DNA from 4 places in the Peribacillus sp. NPDC056705 genome. Region 1 is predicted to be linked to each of the others. Evidence: riboswitches for the same ligand, from Rfam matches in the RefSeq annotation. Region 1 holds a riboswitch; each other region holds the start of a gene.

What was found. A riboswitch is a leader RNA that binds a small molecule or an ion and turns the genes downstream of it on or off. The one in region 1 is predicted to bind S-adenosylmethionine.
Region 2: it holds a riboswitch for S-adenosylmethionine, as region 1 does, so the genes downstream of both, ACFRAK_RS20405 (YezD family protein) here and ACFRAK_RS08310 (methionine ABC transporter ATP-binding protein) in region 1, are expected to answer to the same signal.
Region 3: it holds a riboswitch for S-adenosylmethionine, as region 1 does, so the genes downstream of both, ACFRAK_RS01860 (methionine ABC transporter ATP-binding protein) here and ACFRAK_RS08310 (methionine ABC transporter ATP-binding protein) in region 1, are expected to answer to the same signal.
Region 4: it holds a riboswitch for S-adenosylmethionine, as region 1 does, so the genes downstream of both, ACFRAK_RS24545 (Na+/H+ antiporter NhaC family protein) here and ACFRAK_RS08310 (methionine ABC transporter ATP-binding protein) in region 1, are expected to answer to the same signal.

What each region holds. Positions count from the first base shown of each region.
Region 1 covers NZ_JBHTYI010000004.1:337,563-342,980, forward strand. Annotated here, with positions in the region: gene ACFRAK_RS08300 (MetQ/NlpA family ABC transporter substrate-binding protein) at 1-677, opposite strand, end outside; gene ACFRAK_RS08305 (methionine ABC transporter permease) at 734-1,402, opposite strand; gene ACFRAK_RS08310 (methionine ABC transporter ATP-binding protein) at 1,389-2,405, opposite strand; SAM riboswitch class I at 2,474-2,578, opposite strand; gene ACFRAK_RS08315 (MBL fold metallo-hydrolase) at 2,862-3,686, shown strand; gene ACFRAK_RS08320 (hypothetical protein) at 3,860-4,048, opposite strand; gene ACFRAK_RS08325 (YheE family protein) at 4,134-4,337, opposite strand; gene ACFRAK_RS08330 (YheC/YheD family endospore coat-associated protein) at 4,401-5,418, opposite strand, start outside.
Region 2 covers NZ_JBHTYI010000022.1:23,947-29,364, forward strand. Annotated here, with positions in the region: gene pdxT (pyridoxal 5'-phosphate synthase glutaminase subunit PdxT) at 1-232, shown strand, start outside; gene ACFRAK_RS20390 (SDR family NAD(P)-dependent oxidoreductase) at 388-1,134, shown strand; gene ACFRAK_RS20395 (TetR/AcrR family transcriptional regulator) at 1,309-1,896, shown strand; gene ssuE (NADPH-dependent FMN reductase) at 2,108-2,641, shown strand; SAM riboswitch class I at 2,921-3,029, shown strand; gene ACFRAK_RS20405 (YezD family protein) at 3,200-3,343, shown strand; gene ACFRAK_RS20410 (phosphoadenylyl-sulfate reductase) at 3,526-4,230, shown strand; gene sat (sulfate adenylyltransferase) at 4,260-5,408, shown strand.
Region 3 covers NZ_JBHTYI010000001.1:394,959-400,376, reverse strand. Annotated here, with positions in the region: gene ACFRAK_RS01870 (MetQ/NlpA family ABC transporter substrate-binding protein) at 1-277, opposite strand, end outside; gene ACFRAK_RS01865 (methionine ABC transporter permease) at 293-961, opposite strand; gene ACFRAK_RS01860 (methionine ABC transporter ATP-binding protein) at 954-1,988, opposite strand; SAM riboswitch class I at 2,142-2,254, opposite strand; gene ACFRAK_RS01855 (O-acetylhomoserine aminocarboxypropyltransferase/cysteine synthase family protein) at 2,372-3,682, opposite strand; SAM riboswitch class I at 3,782-3,887, opposite strand; gene ACFRAK_RS01850 (thioredoxin family protein) at 4,020-4,328, opposite strand; gene ACFRAK_RS01845 (toprim domain-containing protein) at 4,332-4,697, opposite strand; gene gcvH (glycine cleavage system protein GcvH) at 4,790-5,173, opposite strand; gene ACFRAK_RS01835 (arsenate reductase family protein) at 5,268-5,418, opposite strand, start outside.
Region 4 covers NZ_JBHTYI010000037.1:34,177-39,594, forward strand. Annotated here, with positions in the region: gene hutG (formimidoylglutamase) at 1-177, shown strand, start outside; gene ACFRAK_RS24535 (hypothetical protein) at 468-623, shown strand; gene ACFRAK_RS24540 (SOS response-associated peptidase) at 684-1,355, shown strand; SAM riboswitch class I at 1,625-1,732, shown strand; gene ACFRAK_RS24545 (Na+/H+ antiporter NhaC family protein) at 1,925-3,241, shown strand; gene ACFRAK_RS24550 (chromate transporter) at 3,458-4,003, opposite strand; gene ACFRAK_RS24555 (chromate transporter) at 4,050-4,679, opposite strand; gene ACFRAK_RS24560 (LysR family transcriptional regulator) at 4,934-5,418, shown strand, end outside.

The DNA of each region.
Region 1 (5,418 bases):
ATATCCGGCATTTTTTCTAAAACAAGGGCATCCTGGAGGTCCATTTTCGCTGCAAGAGCGAAGTTGCCAGGGACCGCTGATAGGTCAACACTGTCTGTTGCCCGAGGCAATTGAGCGGATTCCAATGGTTTGAGTTGGATGTTTTTTGGATTTTTCGTTACATCCTTTTCAGATATTTTTAAAGGGTCGACATCTGGATCAACTTCAATCAACCCTTCATCCACCAGCACTTTAAGTGCACGTGCAAGGTTAACCGGATCATTGGGCACTGCAAGGGATGTACCGTCTTTAATTTCTTTCAATGATTTATACTTGTTCGAATATATGCCCATTGGTGCTGTTGGAACTATGATAAGGTCGGAAAGCTTTAAATCATTTTCTTTAGCGAAGTTATCCATGTACACCTTATGCTGGAAAAGGTTGGCATCGATCGAATGGTTGCCAAGGGACTTATTCGGCTGGATATAGTCGGTGAATTCGACGATCTCTACATTGTAACCGAGATCTTCCAGACCTGGTTTGATGGCCTCTTTAACCATATCGGCATAGGGCCCGGTAGTCGCCCCGATCTTCAATTCTTTTTTGTCTTCAGTTTTTGGGGATGCATCATCACTCCCGCATGCTGCCAACCCAAGGGCAAGTGCACAGACTGATAATAACGAAGCTATTTTCTTCATTTGAAATTCCTCCTGTTTAATGAAATGTATTGAATCATTGAAAAAATGACTGATCCCTATCGTTTGTTAACTATGTATGAGGCCTTGTCACCAACCATTTGAATGATTTGCACAAGGCAGATCAGCACGACGATCGTCGTGATCATGACTGTGTTGTCATAACGGTAATAACCGTACCGGATGGCCAGGTCGCCAATTCCGCCCCCGCCGATTGTCCCTGCCATCGCTGAGTAACCGATAAGCGAAATGGTCGTTAATGTCAGTCCTTGAATGATACCCGGTTTTGCCTCTGGAAGAAGTACATCCTTAATGATCATCCATGGAGTGGCTCCTACGGCAATTGCAGCTTCAATCACGCCTCTGTCTATTTCACGTAATGCCGTTTCAACGATTCTTGCAAAAAAAGGTATTGCGGACACCGACAGGGATACAGAAGCAGCTCTCGGGCCTATCGTCGATCCAGTTAGAAGATCCGTTAAAGGAAGAAGGGCGACCAAGAGAATGATGAAAGGGATTGAACGGACAATATTGACTGCGAATCCTAGAGATCGATTCACGATACTATTTTCAAAAAATAAATTCCTTGTTGTCGTAAACAGCAATACTCCAAGCGGTAGACCGATCAACAGGGCTACTGCAAGGGAAACACCGACCATATAAATCGTTTCAAGAAAGGCTTTATTAAGATCAGGTAAAATATTGACGATGGAATCAAGCAGTGACATGTTTTAGCACCTCCACAGAACTGGAACGATTTTTTATATATTGCAATGCCGAATGAACTTGAGCGGCATCGCCTATTAACTCGATGATTAAAATGCCTAAAGGGACATCCTGGATATACTCAATTTTACCGTGTAAAATATTCCCCTTTACTGAATGGGATTGGAGAGCATCCGAAAGGATCGACTCACCAGCGGTTTGCCCTTCGAATTGAATTTTAATGATCGTACCTTTACTTTCTTCAATCAAGTGCGGAGGGAGTGCGAAATCCAGAACACTGCTAATGAATTGCTTCGTTAACTCCTGCTTAGGCTGTGAAAATATTTCATAAACGGGACCTTCTTCAATTACACGGCCATCCTGCATGACGGCGACACGGTGGCATAGTTCTTTGACCACTTCCATTTCATGTGTAATCAACACGATGGTGATGCCAAGCTTACTGCTTATCTTTTTCAATAATTGTAAAATCGCTTTTGTAGTTGTTGGATCAAGTGCTGAAGTCGCTTCATCACATAATAGAACAGTGGGGTCATTTGCTAAGGCACGGGCTATGCCTACCCGTTGCTTCTGTCCACCGCTAAGCTGCGCCGGATAGACATCTTTCTTATCGCTGAGCCCTACGATTTCCAACAATTCCAATACACGTAACCTGATGGCATCCTTCGATCGATGCGCGGCCTTTAAGGCGAAAGCGACATTTTCATAAACAGTTTTTGAACTGACCAGTGAAAAGTGTTGGAATATCATTCCGATTTTTTGCCGTTGTTTACGAAGCTCTTTACTTGATAAAGAGGTTAAATCAATGCCGTCGATGATGATATTTCCACCTGTCGGACGTTCAAGCAAATTCAAGCAGCGGAGTAATGAGCTTTTTCCGGCTCCACTGTAGCCGACAATTCCATACACTTCGCCAGTTTGAATGGTTAAAGACACGTTATCCACTCCGGTAACTCGGTTTTTCTTCGAGACGTATTCCTTTCGGACTGAACGGATTTCAATCATAAGCTTTCCCCCTTAAACATTAAAAAACTGCCCCTATCATTCAGAAAGAGGCAGCGAAATTATATCTCGTCTTATCTTTCAGAATGCAATCATTCTGCAGGAAGTGGCACCGTTCCCTAAGGGCGGTTGCCGGACATCACAGGGCCTGATCCCTCCGTCACTCTTGATAAGTAAATTATTATTTTAGAATATTTCAAGTTTTTCAATATAATCTATATTATTTGTAAAATTCAACAATGTCAATCGTTTCTGTAATTTTCGGGGTGATTTTTTGTTATTAAAGTTTAGAAAGGTCCGTTAAAAAGGGCTATCTTGCTATAATCCAGCATTTATTGTCCAGGTTAATTATTCCAAAATTTCCTTGTCAAAAGGGTAAAGTGGTAATACATTTGTTATAGTTAAAGTTAAAAAAAGGAAGACGAAACTATATTTGTGTAATGATGGGGAGGCAACTGAATGTTAGAGATTAACACGATAAATGATGTGGTTTGTGTGAACGGGACTCCTGGCGGGAACAAATCGGGGATGAGTGTTTATGTCTTTTTAACGGATGGTCTATTGATAGATACTGGCGCACAGATATTATTGGAAGAGCTCATTCCATTCTATGAGTCCGCAGACTTCGACTCAGTGGCCTTGACTCACTATCATGAAGACCATACCGGGTGTGCTGCATGGATACAGGAAAATAAAAAGGTCCCGCTTTTCATTCACCCGATGTCGGTTGAGGTTTGTGCAAAGGATGCCGTATATCCTGAATATCGTAAAATTTTCTGGGGAAAGAGAGACGCCTTTAAAGCTGAGCCGGTAGGGAAGGCCATTCATTCCCGCACCCAAACATGGGAGCCGATTTTTACCCCTGGTCATGCAAAGGACCATATGGTGTATTTGAATCACAGTAATGGCATGCTCTTTTCAGGAGACCTTTTCGTAACACCAAAAACAAAACTTGTCTTACGGGAAGAGTCTGTCCCGGTCATCATCGGTTCCATTAAAAGATTACTTCAATATGACTTCGGGGAAGTGTTTTGCTGCCATGCTGGGCATGTCCCTGATGGGAAGGTCATGTTTCGGAAAAAGCTCGATTATTTGGAAAACCTACAAGGTGAAATTTTACGCTTGCATTCTCAAGGGCTGACCGTTCATGAAATCCAGCAGGCCGTTTTACCGAATCGCTATCCCCTTATCGAGATTTCTGGGCATGAATGGGATTCAGAGCATATCATTACATCGATATTAAACGAAAATATTTTAAGTGCGAGGGAGAATGGAACTATTTGAATGCTATTTCAGGCTAATGTTTTCTATTTGTCACTCAAACAACTTCCATCCAGGATGTTGTTTTACTTGATTACTTATAAAAGACGGACTTTTTATAGGGGGAATGCAGTCCAAGCGGGAGATGAACGGGATAAGTAAAAAAGGGGAGCCCTCCATAAGAGGGCCCACATAAATTATTTATTTTCATTGGGATCTGTTTCATCATAAAAATCATGTGCTTCTTCGATGTTCTGAAGGTTAGCGACTTCATACACATTTCCGCCTGCCATTCCTTCATTGATGATACGGTCGATATCCAGGTAAACGGAGTCCTTGCCATCATATTCGGTATCCTTCAAAAATGTCATTTTTTCTTTATCCAAAATTAATCCCTCCTAGCCTTTTCTTTAGTTTAGGCAAAGGAGTTTTTTTTATTCTGTTTAAGGATTTCATGAATGTAATGAGGGTTCATTCATATACATGGAAGATCATTAAATCATGTACCATGCTTTTGAGTTTGGTTTCATCTGTTTCGGAAGGCGGGTTAGCTGTCCACTCGATGGATCCATCTTTATGATACAAGGCTTGGACTGCCTTCTTGTTGAAATAAAAGGAAATTTTCCATCCCGGCAGATTTTTATGCAATGGTGCCCATTGAAAATGAGTGATCATATGTATTACCTCCATATATACAGTTTCTCATTTAATTATAATGGAAAACGGTAGCTGGAGGTGTTATTTTATTGTCAGGTTGGGAAAAGTTAATTCAATGAAAAGATTTTTTAAATGCAAAAGCCTGTTTGTTTCAATTTCCACTTCATCGAATTGCATGGGCTTTGAGTTCACTTCATATATGAAGAGCGAACCCGATTCGTCTTCCCCTATATCAATGGAAAACTCTCCGAGAAACCCGATTTTTTTCGATAGAATCTCTCCGCATTTTTGGGCGATATTCGCTAATTTTTGATTCAGGCTTCTTGATTGCAGGTCTTGATAAGGAAAAAGCTTACCCCCTCGGGGAGTGTGGGTGGTGATTTCCTGAGTTTGTGACATCCTTACCGCTTTGCCGGTCACTTTATAAAAACCTTTTTCATAATGGACGAGAATCCGGTAATCATAACGGTGTCCAAAAAGTTTTTTTGGTCTGATCGCCTGTTGAGCAAGATAGCTCCTTTTTAATAAATCCCTTTTTTTTGTTTCCCAGAATGATGCGAAATCCGGGAAGGACTCACTATGCTTCAAGCTATTGAACAATAGTGTATCATCATCATTTTTGATTATGGTATAAATGCCCTTCCCTTGGCTTCCTTTGCAGGGTTTAAGGTATATATGCCTGTAGGTCTCCAGGAATGAATAAAGGCAATCGCTGTTTCGTAAGACCGTTGTGGGCGGAAGGTGTTTTGTGAGGAATCCATCTTCATTTAATGCTTCGAACATTACATATTTATCTATAAAACAGGGGTTGAATAGATTCATTCGGGAATCTTTAAAGTGTGTAATAAGATGTTGGAATTCCTCTGACGCCTCATAGCTCCTCGAAGGGATACGGTTATAGACGATGTCAGGGAAGGGTACTTTACATTCGATCCACTTCTTTGAAATGGAGGAAAAAACATACCCTCTCAACGAATCGGGATGAAGGGCATTTCCTGTGAATACATACGCCAATATTCCATGTTTTAATAAATATAATGATAGGTCCCGAAAAAGGGTCAGGTTTCCACCCAAACCTGATTCCTTTTTGGGATTGGAA
Region 2 (5,418 bases), on a different contig from region 1:
AGGAATGGAAGACCCTTATAAGGCTGTATTCATCCGGGCGCCGTTTGCTGATGGAATTGGAGAAGGTGTGGAAGTATTGGCAGTTTATGAAGAGAATGTAGTGGCTGCAAGACAAGACCATGTCCTTGTCAGTGCGTTTCATCCAGAATTAACAGGTGATGATCGTTTTCTGCAACTTTTCATTGAAATGGTGAAGACCTCCGTAAGTAAGGTCGAATTGAAAACCTCCTAAACAAATGAAGCTGTCCTATTAATAGGGCAGCTTCATTTTTGAATGCTCCTATCACTATAAAAATACATATTGCTTGAATTCAATATCCTTTACTTTTATAATATAAAAAGTAAGTAATCACTTACATGCTTTTTATTGGTGAGAGGGGAATGGAAATGACAGCAAGAGTTGCAGTTATTACAGGAGGAGCAAGCGGAATTGGCCGAGCAACATGCTTGAAATTCGCAGCAAAGGGGGACAAGGTCGTCGTTGCAGATTTTAATGAGGAAATGGGACAGGAAACTGTTGAACAGATAAAAGCGGATGGTGGAGAGGCCATCTTTGTTAAAACGGATGTTTCTAAGCAGGAAGAAGTTGAATCGTTAATCAATAAAGCAGTGCAAACATACGGAAGGATCGATATCATGTTTAATAATGCCGGCATTGGTGCAGGCGGTATGATCCTCGATCAAGATATGGAGGGTTACTTCAAGACGATTGAAGTGAACCAGCACGGAGTTGCTTTTGGAATCATGGCAGCAGGACGGAAAATGAAGGAGCTAGATAACAAGGGGGTCATTATAAATACCGCTTCCGTGTTTGGCTACTTAGCTTCCCATGGGACTTTTGCCTATCAGGCAACTAAAGGCGCTGTAAGAATGATGACACAGACAGCAGCTTTGGAATTGGGCGCTTATGGCATACGCGTAGTGGGCATTGCGCCAGGCGGGGTTGACACTCCTATCATACAAGGCTATAAAGATATGGGAATCATCGATAAATTGAATGCAAGTCAAATGCGCGGTAAATTAATCAAGCCAGAAGCCATTGCAAATGCCGTCTATCTATTATCGTTAGAGGAAGCGGATGCGATCAATGGAAGTGTAGTCATGGTCGATGATGGCTATGCATCTTTTAAGTGATTTTCAAAAAAAAAAGAAAACATCGTCCCAATTAGACGATGTTTTCTATTTATGATATATGGGAATATTAATTCTAACAAATCAAAGGTAATATTGACCGATTGCTACCACCGAGATATCATAGAAATAGATTGGTGAAACCGGTCTTATCTTTATAAAAGAAGGTTGATATTTTTGAAAAAAGGGCAGCAAACCAAAGAACGAATCATAAATGTAGCCCGGACTCTTTTTGCCACTAAAGGTTTTGACATGACAAGAACGAATGAAATTGCCTCTGCATGCAATGTTTCCGAAGCTACTATTTATAAATACTTTGACAGCAAAAAAGATTTGCTTTTGGCTACAATCACCCCTAATGAAAATGAGGAACCCGAAGATGTGACTAGCCATCTAGCCACGGATGAACTAGTGGAGAATCATGTTTGCACCATGATAAGAAAAATTCTTGAAAATAAAGAACAGTTTTCAATATTATTTAGGGAAACACAATTCGATCAAGATATTTCAAAGCAATATATAGATCAGATTTTCAAGACAAATGCCAAGCATATTGAAATACAAAAGAGAATAGATAGCGGAGAGATACAATATATCTCTGACATTATCCTATTTAATGTAGGGATCATTTCTTTTACATTGGCATTATCTACACATTATGAAATCCATCAACAAAAAAAGGAGCCGTATTTTACTCCTGAACGAATTAAGAACATTGCACAACTTTTGGTATATGGTATTCATGGTAAACAAAATCATACATAAAGAAACGGTCATATTTAAAGGCATGTGCATCAAGCCGCAAATATGACCGTTTTATATGCATTCAGAAACGATGCAGTCAAATTTGTGAATCTATTAAACCAGAGTGTAAGATTTGACTTATATTTTTCAGACTATTACGATAAATGTATACTACACGAAATGCTTTACGAAGAATTTATCTGGAAATCATGTAACAATGGAGGGGGATTGTATGAGCGATATCGTAATTTTATCAGGAAGTCCGGCTATTCCATCAAGAACGGACATTTCACTAAAACATATTCAATCATTAGTCGAAAAAGAAGGATTTACCACAGCTTATTTCTCAATAACGGATTTCTCAGCAGATGATTTATTCCAAGGGAAATATAATAGCGAAGATATTTTAAAACTTTCAGAGAGAATTCAAGCAGCCAGAGGAATCATCATTGGTTCACCGGTTTATAAGGCTTCTTATACAGGTGTATTAAAAGCCTTGATTGATTTGCTGCCAGAAGGTGCTTTCAAGGGTAAGCCAGTTCTGCCAATCATGATTGGTGGAAGTAACAGGCATCTATTGGCGATTGACTATGCGCTTAAACCATTAATCTCAATATTAAAAGGCGAACCGCTTCAGGGCATTTACTTTGTTGATAAGGAAATAGATAAACAGAATTCTGAAAATCCGATTAATGATTCACATTTAATTGATCGTGTCCAGAGTCAAGTTCAAGAATTTGTAGAAGCAATACAGTTAAGAAATTAATGAATTTCAAGTAATCCCTTCAACAAAAGGACTGGCATTCAAACGTATTTCTTAAAGTGATTACATTCGTCAATAATAGGTTTATTAATGAAAATAGACTCATTTTTTTGGAGACTCTATCTAAAAAAATGAGTCTATTTTCGTATTTAAATGAACATAAAATCATAAATTGAATAGTGTGTATAAAAATAACAGTTCATCCATAATATTAAACCAAGTTATTTTATAAGAAAACTCCATTGACAAGGATTAAATATATGTTAATATTTAAAATAATAAAACTTATCCAGAGCGACGGAGGGAATTGGCCCTTTGAAGTCCAGCAACCTGCATGATGGATGCAAGGTGCTACCTCCAACAAAATGTTGATCATTTTGGAAGATAAGGTAATGATATTTACCTTGGGATCTTTCCATCATGGAAAGATTTTTGTTTTTGGAAAAATTTCAGGTAAACCATAACAATGTAAGGTTGTATGGAATTATATAAAATTAAGAAATTCATTTAATCAGCGTCGAAAATAAAATATTCGCAGATTTTCTTAAAGGAGGAACTGGTTTGGATAAAGAGAATCAGCTTGAAGAAATATTTGAACGACTTCAAGAAATGCTTAATTCAATGAAATATGGATCGATTACACTTATAGTCCAGGATGGTAAAATCATTCAAATGGAAAGAAATGAAAAATTAAGAATTAAATAAGGTATCTGCTGACTAGAAAAACTAGAGGCGGGTTTAACTGATATAAAGAGAGTATTGGTTAGATTCGTCTCTTTTTCCTAGAATCAAATAAACTGGGGAAGATTAAAACGGGTATTGATCAACAGTTACTCTAATCTGATACAGCAAGTTTTTAGAGGGGGCTACAAAAGTTGGCTGGATTAATAAACTATGAAAATTTCAATTCAGGGGAATTCCCTGTATTTCCTGAAGACAGTGACACAAAAGGAGCTTTGGAAGTTCTGCAATGGGCGAATGACCATTATGGAAACAAACTGATTTATGCTTGCAGTTTTGGTATTGAAGGCATCGTGCTTACGGATTTATTGGCGAAGGTCAACCCTTCGGCAAAAATTGTTTTCCTTGATACAGATGTTCATTTTGAAGAGACCTACCAATTGATCGAGCAAGTGAAGAAGCGCTATCCAAAACTTTCAATCGAAATGAAGAAACCTGCCTTGACGCTTGAGGAACAAGCAGCGGAATATGGGGATGAATTATGGCTTAGTGATTCCAATAAGTGCTGTAACATCCGTAAGATCATTCCGCTTACCGATGTGCTTTCAACGGCAACAGCCTGGCTTTCGGGACTGCGGAGGGAGCAATCCGAAACAAGGGCTAAAACCGAGTATATCAATAAGGATAATAAGTTCAAGTCGGTTAAAATATGTCCACTCATACATTGGACATGGAAAGACGTTTGGCGCTACGCCCACAAAAACGGACTTCCATATAATATCCTGCATGATAATGGATATCCTAGCATTGGATGTAAAACGTGTACAGCACCTGCATTCAATGCAGATGATTTACGCTCAGGCCGTTGGCAAGGAGCACAAAAAACGGAATGCGGATTGCATTTATCTTAAATAAATAGAAACCATAGGGGGAAATTAGCATGACAATCAGTCTACCGCACGGAGGAACATTAATCGATCTTTGGGAACCAAAATATGATTTTAGTAAAATAACAAAGGCAATCGAAATCGATGAAATCGCTTTAAGTGATCTTGAATTGATAGGCACTGGTGCCTACAGTCCGATTAAGGGATTCTTTACAAAAAGTGACTATGAGACAGTGGTCAGGGATATGAGGCTTAGCAGCGGACATGTATGGAGCATCCCGATTACGCTTCCTTTGACCAAAGAAATTGCAGAAACCCTTACTATAGGTGAAGAAGTAACGCTGACTCATGAGGGTGAAACATACGGGGTTCTCACCGTTTCCGATATTTACACTCCGGATAAGCAATTGGAAGCGACATTAGTATATCAAACGGATGATGAGAAGCATCCCGGAGTGAAAAATTTATTTAACCGCGGTGATGTATATGTCGGCGGGGAAATAAAGTTGATTAAGAGAATAGAGCGTCCGTTATTCCAAGCTAATTATCTGGACCCTGTCGAGACAAGGAAAGCTTTTGCTGAAAAAGGGTGGGAAACGGTTGTCGGTTTCCAAACGAGGAACCCTGTTCACCGTGCACATGAATATATTCAAAAGACAGCATTGGAGATTGTCGACGGCTTATTCTTAAATCCTCTCGTAGGTGCCACTAAATCCGATGACATTCCGGCAGATGTAAGAATGGAAAGTTACAAAGTGCTGCTTGAGAAATATTATCCCAAGGATCGTGTCTCCCTTGCAGTTTTCCCTGCTGCCATGCGTTATGCAGGACCTAGAGAAGCCATTTTCCATGCAATGGTCCGTAAAAATTATGGATGCACCCATTTTATCGTCGGACGTGATCATGCGGGTGTGGGCGATTATTATGGCACATATGATGCCCAAAAAATCTTTGGGAATTTTAACGCCGATGAGTTAGGGATCACGTTATTATTCTTTGAACATAGTTTTTACTGTAAAGCATGCGGCAACATGGCTTCCGCTAAAACTTGTCCGCACGGCAGGGAAGATCATGTCATCCTGTCTGGAACGAAGGTAAGGGAAATGTTGCGTAATGGAGAAATTCCTCCAGCTACCTTTAGCCGTAAAGAGGTCATCGAGGTGTTGATCGAAGGTCTGAAAAAGAATGAAGTTTATAACTGATAGGACATAA
Region 3 (5,418 bases), on a different contig from region 1:
TGTGCTGAAAATAGTTAGCATCCAATTCCTTATCATTCAACGCCTTATTCGGTAAAACATAGTCCTGGAATGTTTCGATTTCCAAATCGATTCCTTTTTCTTTAAGAAGCGGCTTAGCTTCCTCAAGGATTTCAGCATGCGGAACATTGGATGCCCCTACAACTAATTTTTTCGATTCTTTTTCTGTATCACCGCCGCTTTTATCCTTTTCACTTCCACAAGCAGCCAAAGCGATAGATAACACTAAAATTAATGCAAATCCTAAAAACTTTTTCATCCTATTCATCTCCCTTTATCTTTTATCCAATTTAGATGTAATCACATCTCCAATAATTTGAATTATGAAGACGATAATTAGAATAACGATAGTCGCCACAAGCGTAACGTCATTTTGATTTCTTTGATAGCCTTCCAAATAGGCTAGATTACCAAGTCCGCCTGCGCCGATGACCCCGGCCATTGCGGTATATCCAACCAATGCAATCGATGTTACCGTAATCCCGGAAATAAGGGCAGGCATCGACTCTGGAAGAAGGACCTTCCAAATGATCGTGCTCGTTTTTGCCCCCATGGATTTAGCGGCTTCAATTACACCTTTATCGATTTCACGCAGGCCGATTTCAACCATACGCGCATAAAATGGGGCTGCACCGATAATAAGTGCCGGCAATGCAGCGTTCTCTCCGATCATGGAACCGACAAGTGCCTTAGTGAAAGGAATGAGCAGCACGATCAAAATAAGAAATGGAATCGAACGGAATATATTAACGATAGCACTCATGACCCCGTTAATTACCCGGTTTTCCCACATATTACCCTTCCCTGTCAGGAACAGGATCAATCCTAATATTATGCCTATAAAAAAGGTTGCCACTACAGAGACGCTTGTCATGTATAGCGTTTCTTTCGTTGCTTCAATAATGTCTTCCCAATCAATATTCGGCAATAATTCTTCAAGCATGAGTAATCACCTCCACGCCTACTTGCTGTGCTTTAATGAATTCGATTGCGCGGAGCATTTCATCCTCTGTGCCATCAAGATGGATAAACAATGTTCCATATGAACCGCTTCTTGTTTGGGATATCTTACCTTGAACGATATTGACATCCAACTCGAAGTTACGTACAAGCTTGGTGATCAACGGGCTTTCTGCATGATCACCTACAAAGGTCAATTGAATCACTTTGCCTGCAGGATAACGTTCGAGCAAATGGTCCATCGTTTCTTTCGTTTCTTCTGGTTCAGTTACCTGCTGCACGAAACGCTTTGTCATTTGTTCTTTAGGATTCTTGAAAACATCCAGGACAGGACCCTGTTCAACAACTTGCCCGTTTTCCATCACGGCGACGCGATGACAGATTTTACGTATTACATGCATTTCATGTGTTATCAAGACGATCGTCAATCCTAGGCGCTGATTGATGTCAACAAGCAATTCGAGTATGGAGTCGGTAGTCTGTGGATCCAAGGCAGATGTCGCTTCATCACACAGCAGCACTTTAGGGTCATTTGCCAGAGCCCTGGCTATTCCCACCCTTTGCTTTTGCCCTCCGCTTAATTGTGAAGGATAGGCCTTTTCCCTGCCTTCCAGTCCGACTAACTTGATCAACTCGTTCACACGCTTGGTTCGTTCAGTTTTAGAAACTCCTGCAATTTCCAATGGGAAAGAAATATTTTCCTGAACGGTCCTTGACCATAATAGATTGAAATGTTGGAAAATCATGCTGATTTCTTGACGGGCCTTACGGAGCTGAGCCCCTTTAATTTTTGAAATTTCCTTCTCAGCCACCACAACGGATCCCTCTGTAGGAGTTTCCAATCCATTGAGCATTCTGATCAAAGTACTTTTCCCCGCTCCACTGTAACCGATGATACCGAAAATCTCGCCTTTATTTATTTCAACATTCACATTATTTACAGCCTTGATCGTCTCACTGTTTCCTTTTCCTGTTCGGAACAGCTTACTGACTTTCGTCAATGTAATCATTAATCCTCACCTCTTTTATCCAATAAAACCTATGAACTTAGTTGATTTCTTTACATTATTAGTCTGTTTCTCATATCATGCACATGTTTTCCCCATTAAAACAGAAAAAACCTTTCTGCATGAGCAGAAAGGCAGGTGAAGAAACAGGCCTTTCTCTCATCTTCCAAAGTAATTAAACTTTGTGTGAATTGGCACCTTTCCAAGGAAATCTCCTTGTCGGTTGCCGGGTTTCATCGGGCACATCCCTCCACCTCTCTTGATAAGAGCTAATATATAGAATATTTGTACATCATTAAGTTCTTTAGTATGGAGAAATTTTATCATAGATAAAAAAGGAGCGCAATGTATATTATTTCTAGTTCAAGGATGAACAGGAACTTTGCTTAAAGCGTTTTGGAAGTCAAGGAGACGATATTCGTCGCTTTTTCAATTGCCTGCTCTAAATCTTCTATTAAGTCGTCTACATTTTCAATCCCAATTGATAAACGGACTTGATCGGCACTTACACCCGCTTTCGCAAGACCCGCCTCATTCAATTGTTGATGGGTCGTACTGGCTGGGTGGATGATCAAGCTCTTCGCATCCCCTACATTCGCCACATGGGACCATAATTCCACCGAATTGATAAGTTTTGCCCCAGCTTCGCGATTACCTTGTATTCCAAAAGTCACGACAGATCCAGCTCCCTTAGGCAAATATTTATCCGCAAGGGCCTTATCGGGATGATCCTCATCACCAGGATGCGAAACCCAAGTCACGGCAGGATGGTTTTTTAAATATTCAATGACAGACTTGGTGTTTGATAGATGCTCTTTCATCCTTACATGCAGCGTTTCAAGTCCAAGCGTAAACTGGAATGCACTTTGGGCACTTAGCGCAGGGCCTAAATCACGAAGTAACTGGACTCGGGCTTTCGTTATGAATGCGGCAGGTCCAACTGCCTCGGCGTATACCAGACCGTCGTAACTTGGGTCAGGCTCCGTGAAGCCAGGGTAGTTTGGCGAGTTCCAATCGAACTTCCCTCCATCCACGATGACACCGCCTAGTGTCGTTCCATTTCCCAGAAGCCATTTTGTAGCGGAATGGATGACGATGTCCGCGCCAAAATCAATTGGTCTGCAAAGATATGGTGTTGCAAAGGTATTATCAATGATTAAAGGTATGCCGGCTTCATGGGCGATTTTCGCCACCGCTTCAATATCAAGCACCCTCAAACTTGGATTACCGATCGTTTCGGCAAAAATGGCTTTAGTTCTTGGCGTAATCGCCCTTTTGAAATTTTCAGGATCATCGGGAGAAACGAACTTCACTTTGATTCCATATTTAGGAAGAGTATTTTCAAAAAGGTTATACGTACCGCCATATAATGTAGAGGCTGAAACAATCTCATCACCTGCAGCGGCAATGTTCAGGATTGAAAGTGAGATGGCAGCCATTCCGCTTGCTGTTGCCAATCCGCCGATGCCACCTTCCAATAAGGCCATTCTTTCCTCAAAAACGCTGACCGTGGGATTATGAAGCCGTGTATATATATAGCCATTCTCCTTTAGGCCAAATAAATTCGCTGCATGGTCGGTGTCTTTGAACAAGTATGCATTGCTTTGGTAGATAGGAACTGCACGGGCACCTGTTTCATCAGTTTGCAGACCGCCATGAACACTCAATGTTTCGAAACGCAACTTTTTCCCTGACATATGGTTTCACCTTTTTCTATGGATTTAGTTGGAATTATATGATATCTGGCCTTTTATAAACAAAAAAACCACTTCAACAAGAAGAGGTCTCAAGAACACACCTCATCTACCAGAGCCAACACTCTGCTGGAATTAGCACCGTATATAAAATTATACCGGTTGCCGGGCTTCGTCGGGCCAGTCCCTCCGCCACTCTTGATAAGAACTATTAAATTCTGCCATTACTTAATTCAAAATATATCATTTTAGAATAAATCAGTCAATTAATTGTTAGAATATTCTTTGTTTAATTCAAATGTCCGCAACAAAGAAACCAACCACGGCTCTGATTGGTTTCTTAGCTGATTTCCTTAAGCAATCCGTACAAATAAGGAACGGATTGAAAGGCATATATTTTTTTGTGCAGCTTTCCTTTTTTGAAAAGCAATAAACAGGGCACACTTTCGATTTCATATGATTCGGCAATTGCTTGGACATAGTTCATATTCATTTTGCCTGCCTTCAATTCCGGGAACAGCTCCAAGGATATCGTCAGCATCTTGGAGGCGACCTGACAAGTGCCGCATAAAGGCGTATATAAATATAAGCAAAAGGTTTCCCCATTTTCAACAGCAAGCTTACACTCTTCTTCTTTCCATTCCTGCATCAATTAGTCGTTCACCCTTTGACTTAAAAATTTCATTTTCACATTCATATTGGCAGATAGTAGCACAGTTGCGATATGATGTTCGGGTGAGCTTTCCACTTCTTTGTACATTTTATTAATATACAGGTGGTTCGCTTCCGGCATTTCCCTTCGGAACTGCTTCCGCAGCTTTTCTCCTGATTCATCTGCGTCAAAAAGGAGATAAACATCACGATCCATCAATTCATCCACTAATTCATCCAGCTTAGTTAATGATATGGTCCCATTTGTACATCTTATTTCCACATCTTCATTTAAAACGGAGGCAACTTTTCTTCTATCGGAACTGCCTTCTACAATGATCACTTTATCGAATTCGCCCCACTCCATGTCATCACTCCATCTCATGAATTATGTGCGCAACTGCCGCTGTATAAAATGAAAAAGAGAGCAGGCCTATTCAGTCCCCCCTCTCCTTCTTTTTAACCGTTGATTAAACTCTCATACTCTTCGGCGCTCATCAAGTTTTCAATATCATTGCTATTAGATGGTTCAAGCACGACCATCCATGCCTTTTCATAAGGAGACTCATTTACATATTCAGGGTTGTCACTTAAATCTTCGTTTACTTCAACAACCTTGCCACTGATAGGTGCATAAAGCTCAGAAACGGTCTTAACGGATTCAACACTTCCAAATGGTTCGTTCGCTTTCAATTCATCGCCGATTTCCGGAAGCTCAACGAATACGATGTCCCCAAGCTCGGACTGTGCGAAAGCTGTAATCCCAATGCGCACTGTTCCATCTTCCGTTTTGACCCATTCATGTTCTTTAGTGTAACGAAGTTCTTTTGGTGTTGTCGTCATTATTAACCCTCCATATGTACATCTTATTTATCTATTTCATTATAAGGTAGATAGTGTGTTTAAGTAAGGAATTAACCAAATATTTTGTGAAATTTCAGTTCCAAACCTGTTCGAATTGCTCTTCTTTGAAACCTACCGTCACTTTAGTGCCATCTGTAACAATCGGCCTTTTCAGAAGCATGCCATCCGTGGACAATATATCAAGCATCTCTGCTTCAGTAGCTTCTTTCAGCTTATCCTTTAAG
Region 4 (5,418 bases), on a different contig from region 1:
CCATCGCCTTTTGGACTGAATCCGAAATTGGTCCGTGCCATTATCAGGCATATCGTATCGAATGAAAAGATCCTCTCCTTTGATATCTCGGAAGTGAATCCTTCGTTGGATGAAAATAATATAACCGTTACATTGGCAGCACATTTAATAAATGAGGTTTTACTTCATTTTAAATAATGAATGGCTTTCCTAAAATGCCATCTCCATAATCATCTATCTGTATTGAAGCGAAAAACCTTTTACAGCGCCTGACTGTCCATGATTCATTCATGGGCAGTCTTTTTTACGCCGCCAATTCAAGGATTCATGCTCCCGGGCTTTGTTCGACTAACCCTTTAAGGTGTAAAGGAACCTCCATGCTGCCTCTTCATTAGAAGATTAACCATGACTCTGCCAGAGTTCAATACTGATACTTGTGGATTTTTAGTTTATAATAACAACCATCTAGCCTATTGAGGGGGGATTCCATGAATGAATATAAAGTAACGGTAAGGAATGGCAGTACCTTGATTTTGTCGGAAATCATTAAAGCTGAAGATGAAAGAGAAGTCCTTGGCACCCTTTTGATTTCCAGCGAATTATTTAATCAGCCATTTACCGACATCAGGATTTTAGAACACTGATTTGTGCCTGCTTGTTCCATTTGTTACACTGTAATAAATCTTAATACGGTAGGCGATATTATGTGTGGACGTTTCACCCTTTTCACTGACATTGAAGAAATAAAAGATCGGTTTGATATACAAGGATCATTTGATGAGGAATACCAATTCAGCTACAATATTGCTCCCTCCCAATCCGTGTTATCCGTCATTAATGACGGGGCAATGAACCGACTTGGATATCTTCGGTGGGGACTCATTCCATTCTGGGCAAAAGACGAAAAAGTTGGCTATAAAATGATCAATGCCAGAGCGGAAACCATTGCAGAGAAAGCAAGCTTCAAGAATGCGTATAAGAAGAAGAGATGCTTGATAATCGCTGACTCATTTTACGAATGGAAAAAGACACCAGAAAGAAAAATACCGATGCGAATAAAAATGAAGAATCATGCTCCATTTGGAATGGCCGGTATATGGGAATCCTGGAAATCTCCCGAAGGCCTCAGCATTTACACGTGCTCCGTTATAACAACCGTTCCTAATGAGCTGATGACCAGCATTCATGATCGTATGCCTGTAATCCTTAAACCAGAAGATGAAAAAGATTGGTTGAATCCATCCATTAATGATCCTGCATATCTGCAGCAGTATTTAAAGTCATTCGACTCAGAACAAATGGAAGCTTTTGAGGTATCGACTGATGTGAACTCGACTAAAAAAAATTCACCTAATCTAATACAACAAATTTGCTGAGAGGTCATTAGACCTCTTTTTATATTAATTCCGCCCGGATAAATATCAGTGGAAGACTCATTGTACTGATTAACTGCAAACAGTAAGAAGTGCATGTGAATACTATAAAACTAAACCTTGCGAAAATAGACAAAATGCTGTACTCTTATATTTGCTTTTCAAAACGACTTCGATGTCGCTTTAACAAACACAGATGGTTACAGCAAGTTTCCAGTTTGGTACTTTTCTGACAGGTATCGTAATAGTTGATAAATTATATAATTTTGATCTTCTTATCAAGAGAGACGGAGGGACTGGCCCGAAGATGTCTCGGCAGCGGACTTAATGGGAGTGCTGTGCCAAATCCAGCAGGCTGATTTTCGCCTGAAAGATAAGGAGGGTGTTTTTTATAAATTAAAAGACCTCTTCTTGTTTTAATAGAAGGGGTCTTTTTTATGCTGACAGCTGTTTTTTTTTGCTATAGCTCCATCACTGGATAATCAAGCTCAAATTGGCGTTATTTGCGAAAACTGTTAAAAGAATAAAGGCTATGACACATGTCATGGGAAAAATAAAAAGAGGTGTACATCATGAGTGCAAACAATAAAGGGAATCCATGGGCATTGATTCCATTTGTCGTATTTTTAATTTTATTTATAGGGTCCGGAATCGTCACTAAAGATTTTTATTCATTTCCGGTGATTGTAGCCATTTCTATTGCATCAGCAGCTGCATTGGCAATGAATCGGAAAGAAAGTTTCAATCAAAAGGTTGATATTTTCTGTAAAGGTGCCGGTGACGCTAATATTATGTTAATGGTAATCATTTTCCTTTTAGCCGGCGCTTTTTCCGAAGTTGCGAATGGTATGGGGGCAGTTGAATCAACCGTGAATCTTGCCTTAGCGGTTTTTCCGCAAAATCTTTTAATGGTAGGGATATTCATTATCGCTTGTTTTATTTCCCTATCTATGGGAACGAGCATGGGAACGATTGTAGCCCTAGCACCTATCGGGGTGGGAATTAGCGAGCAAACCGATATTTCGCTTGCCCTCTCAATGGCGGCCGTTATTGGTGGTGCGATGTTTGGGGATAACCTATCCTTCATTTCAGATACGACAATCGCTGCAGTTCGAACACAGGGAACGAAAATGAAGGATAAGTTTAAGGTGAATTTTTTCATCGTTTTACCTGCGGCCATCATCACATGTGCTATCCTAGGAATATTAACGATGGGTGAACAAGCCGACATCACCCAAAATTCTTATAATTGGGTGAAGATTCTTCCATACCTTTGCGTATTGATCACTGCATTGGCAGGAGTCAATGTGTTCCTGGTCCTATCCATCGGAATCGTCCTTGCCGGAATTATCGGCTTGGCGGATGGAAGTTATCAACCGTTGGGTGTCATTCAAAAAGTTGGTGAGGGAATGGCGGGAATGTATGAAATCTCCTTCCTTGCCATTTTAATTGCAGGTATGGTTGCTGTAATCAAACATAATGGTGGCATCGATTATCTACTCCACCTCGTGACACGAAATAGCAAATCAAAAAAAGGGGCGGAATTCAGCATTGCCGGGCTTGTTGGTTTGACGAACCTTTCAACGGCAAATAACACGATTTCGATTATCATTGCCGGGCCACTTGCCAAAAACATCGCTGAAAAGTATGGGATTGATCCGCGTAAATCGGCGAGCATCCTTGACGTTTTTGCCTGTTGTATCCAAGGGGTGATTCCATATGGGGCACAGCTGCTTGTTGCAGCAGGGGTAGCAAAGATCTCTCCCATAAGCATCTTGCCGTATTCATATTACCCAATACTAATTGGACTTTGTGGAGTCGTTGCCATCTTGATTGGTTATCCACGGTTTCAGTCGGGAAATGATGAATCGAAGAAACGGACTTATTAAAAAGAGGATAATAATGAAAAAAACACCCTGAATCATTGGATACAGGGTGTTTTCTGTATGGGTGAAATCTTCCCACTTATGTCAGTATAAGTGTTCATAAAGTAATCAATTCATCTGCTAGGGATTTCTTTAATTTATGGTAAACAACTTATTTCATAACCAAAATAACTGCTTCATTCCGGTTCATATTATTAATCGTTTTGCGTGCGGCATTTGTCATGAATAGAGGACAACACCAACTAAACCAGAAAGTATAATTACATAAGCTGGGTGCCAGCGTAATTTCATTAGGGCAAATAACGATAATCCAAAAACGAGTAATAAGCTTATCGTATGCCATGAAAAGTTTGGGGCTATCATATGATTGGAAAGTGCTAAACTGATTGCTGCAAAGAGGATTAAACTGGTGACAATGGGTCTTAATCCATAAAACATGGATTGAATAACTGGATAATGATTCAATTTGCTGAAGAAGGTGGCTATAACGGTCACGAATATAATAGCAGGTAGCAAGATTCCGAGAGCGGATGATATGGCTCCTGCTAATCCAGCAGTCGAATAGCCAACGAGAATGGCACTATTGGCTGTGACAGGTCCTGGGGACATCCCGGAAATGGCGATTATATCGGTAAATTGTTGCGTCGTCATCCATCCATGCTGTGAGACTTCCGATTCTATTACGGGAATCATGGCGTATCCGCCCCCGAACGATACAAAACCGATAATAAAGAAGGTGCTAAACAACTCCCACAATTCCATCATTCTATCACACGCTTTCTTGAAAATTAGTTAGCCCTTTTTGATTTACCTATATGCCAGCACCCATGTAAGGTTCGAAATCATTTTCTTCTTTTGTCATATCTTTTCTGTCCAACTTGATATCGTATCCTGATTTTCTCTTGATGGAGATTGTTACAATACCCGCTATAGCTCCTGCCACTATAACGATCACAGGGTGAAGAAAGAAGAGGACCGGAATTCCTGCTAATAAAATACAGAAAGTTGATTTGTCTACAACAGCCGTTTTTCCTATCTTGATAGCCGCATAGGCGATGGTGGCTACTATGGAAGCTCTGATCGATATGAATGCGGATTCTATCTTCGGATTATCCTGAATGAAAAAATACAAAATGCCTAGGAGCAGAACAATTAAAAAGGTAGGTAATGAAACACCGATCATGGCTGCCATTGCCCCCTTCATTCCGGCAATTCGATGGCCGATAAAGGTGGCGGAGTTAATGGCGACAGCTCCCGGTACGGACTGAGATAATGCAAAAACATCCGTAACTTCTTCGCTTTTCATCCATTTCCTCTTTTCGACCACTTCTTTTTCGATTAATGGGATCATCGCAAACCCGCCTCCGAATGTGACAGGTGCTATTTTAAAAAAGGTCCAAAATAAAAGGAAAAGAGTTTTCCATTGTCCTTTCATTGACATCAGTCACTTCCTTTGCCGCTAAGTTTAAATCTTATTACTAACATATCAAAGAAAAAGGAATGGGTAAATTGCAACAAAATCATCGGGTATAACAAAACGTTATACCTAGAAGATTTATCCGTTTTATAAAGAATGCCGCCAATAATTTAATAGCCTCACTTATTCAGGGATGCAGCACTCTTTTTTCATTTCACCATTTACCTTTATGATGCTATCATTTTAATGAACTATCTAAAAACATGGAGGTCGTTTTCTTGAAATTAGAAAATCTAAAAATGTTTTGTTTAGTGGTGGATGAAGGAAGCATAAGCCAGGCAGCGAGGTTAAGTTTCCTATCTCAACCCGCTGTAACAAGACAAATCCACCAACTGGAAAATTATTATAACACTTTGTTATTCGACCGTGAGGAAGGAAGGCTGAGAGTTACAGAGGCAGGAAAGTTGTTATACCCTTTTGCAAAAGCTATTGTAAATGACTTCAACCATTCAAAAGAAGTGATTCAGCAATCAACAGGCAAGTATAATGCAAACCTCATAGTAGGGGCATCCTTGACCATCGGTGAGTATTTGTTGCCGAGCTTGCTTGGAAGATTCAAAAAACAACAGCCTGAAATAAAAGTGACATTAACGATAAAAAATACCCCCCGGGTTCTGCAGGATCTTACAAATGATGTCATTGATTTGGCCTTGGTGGAAGGGCTTGTGGAAAACAGCGATTTTATTGTAGACAAGTTCGCCGA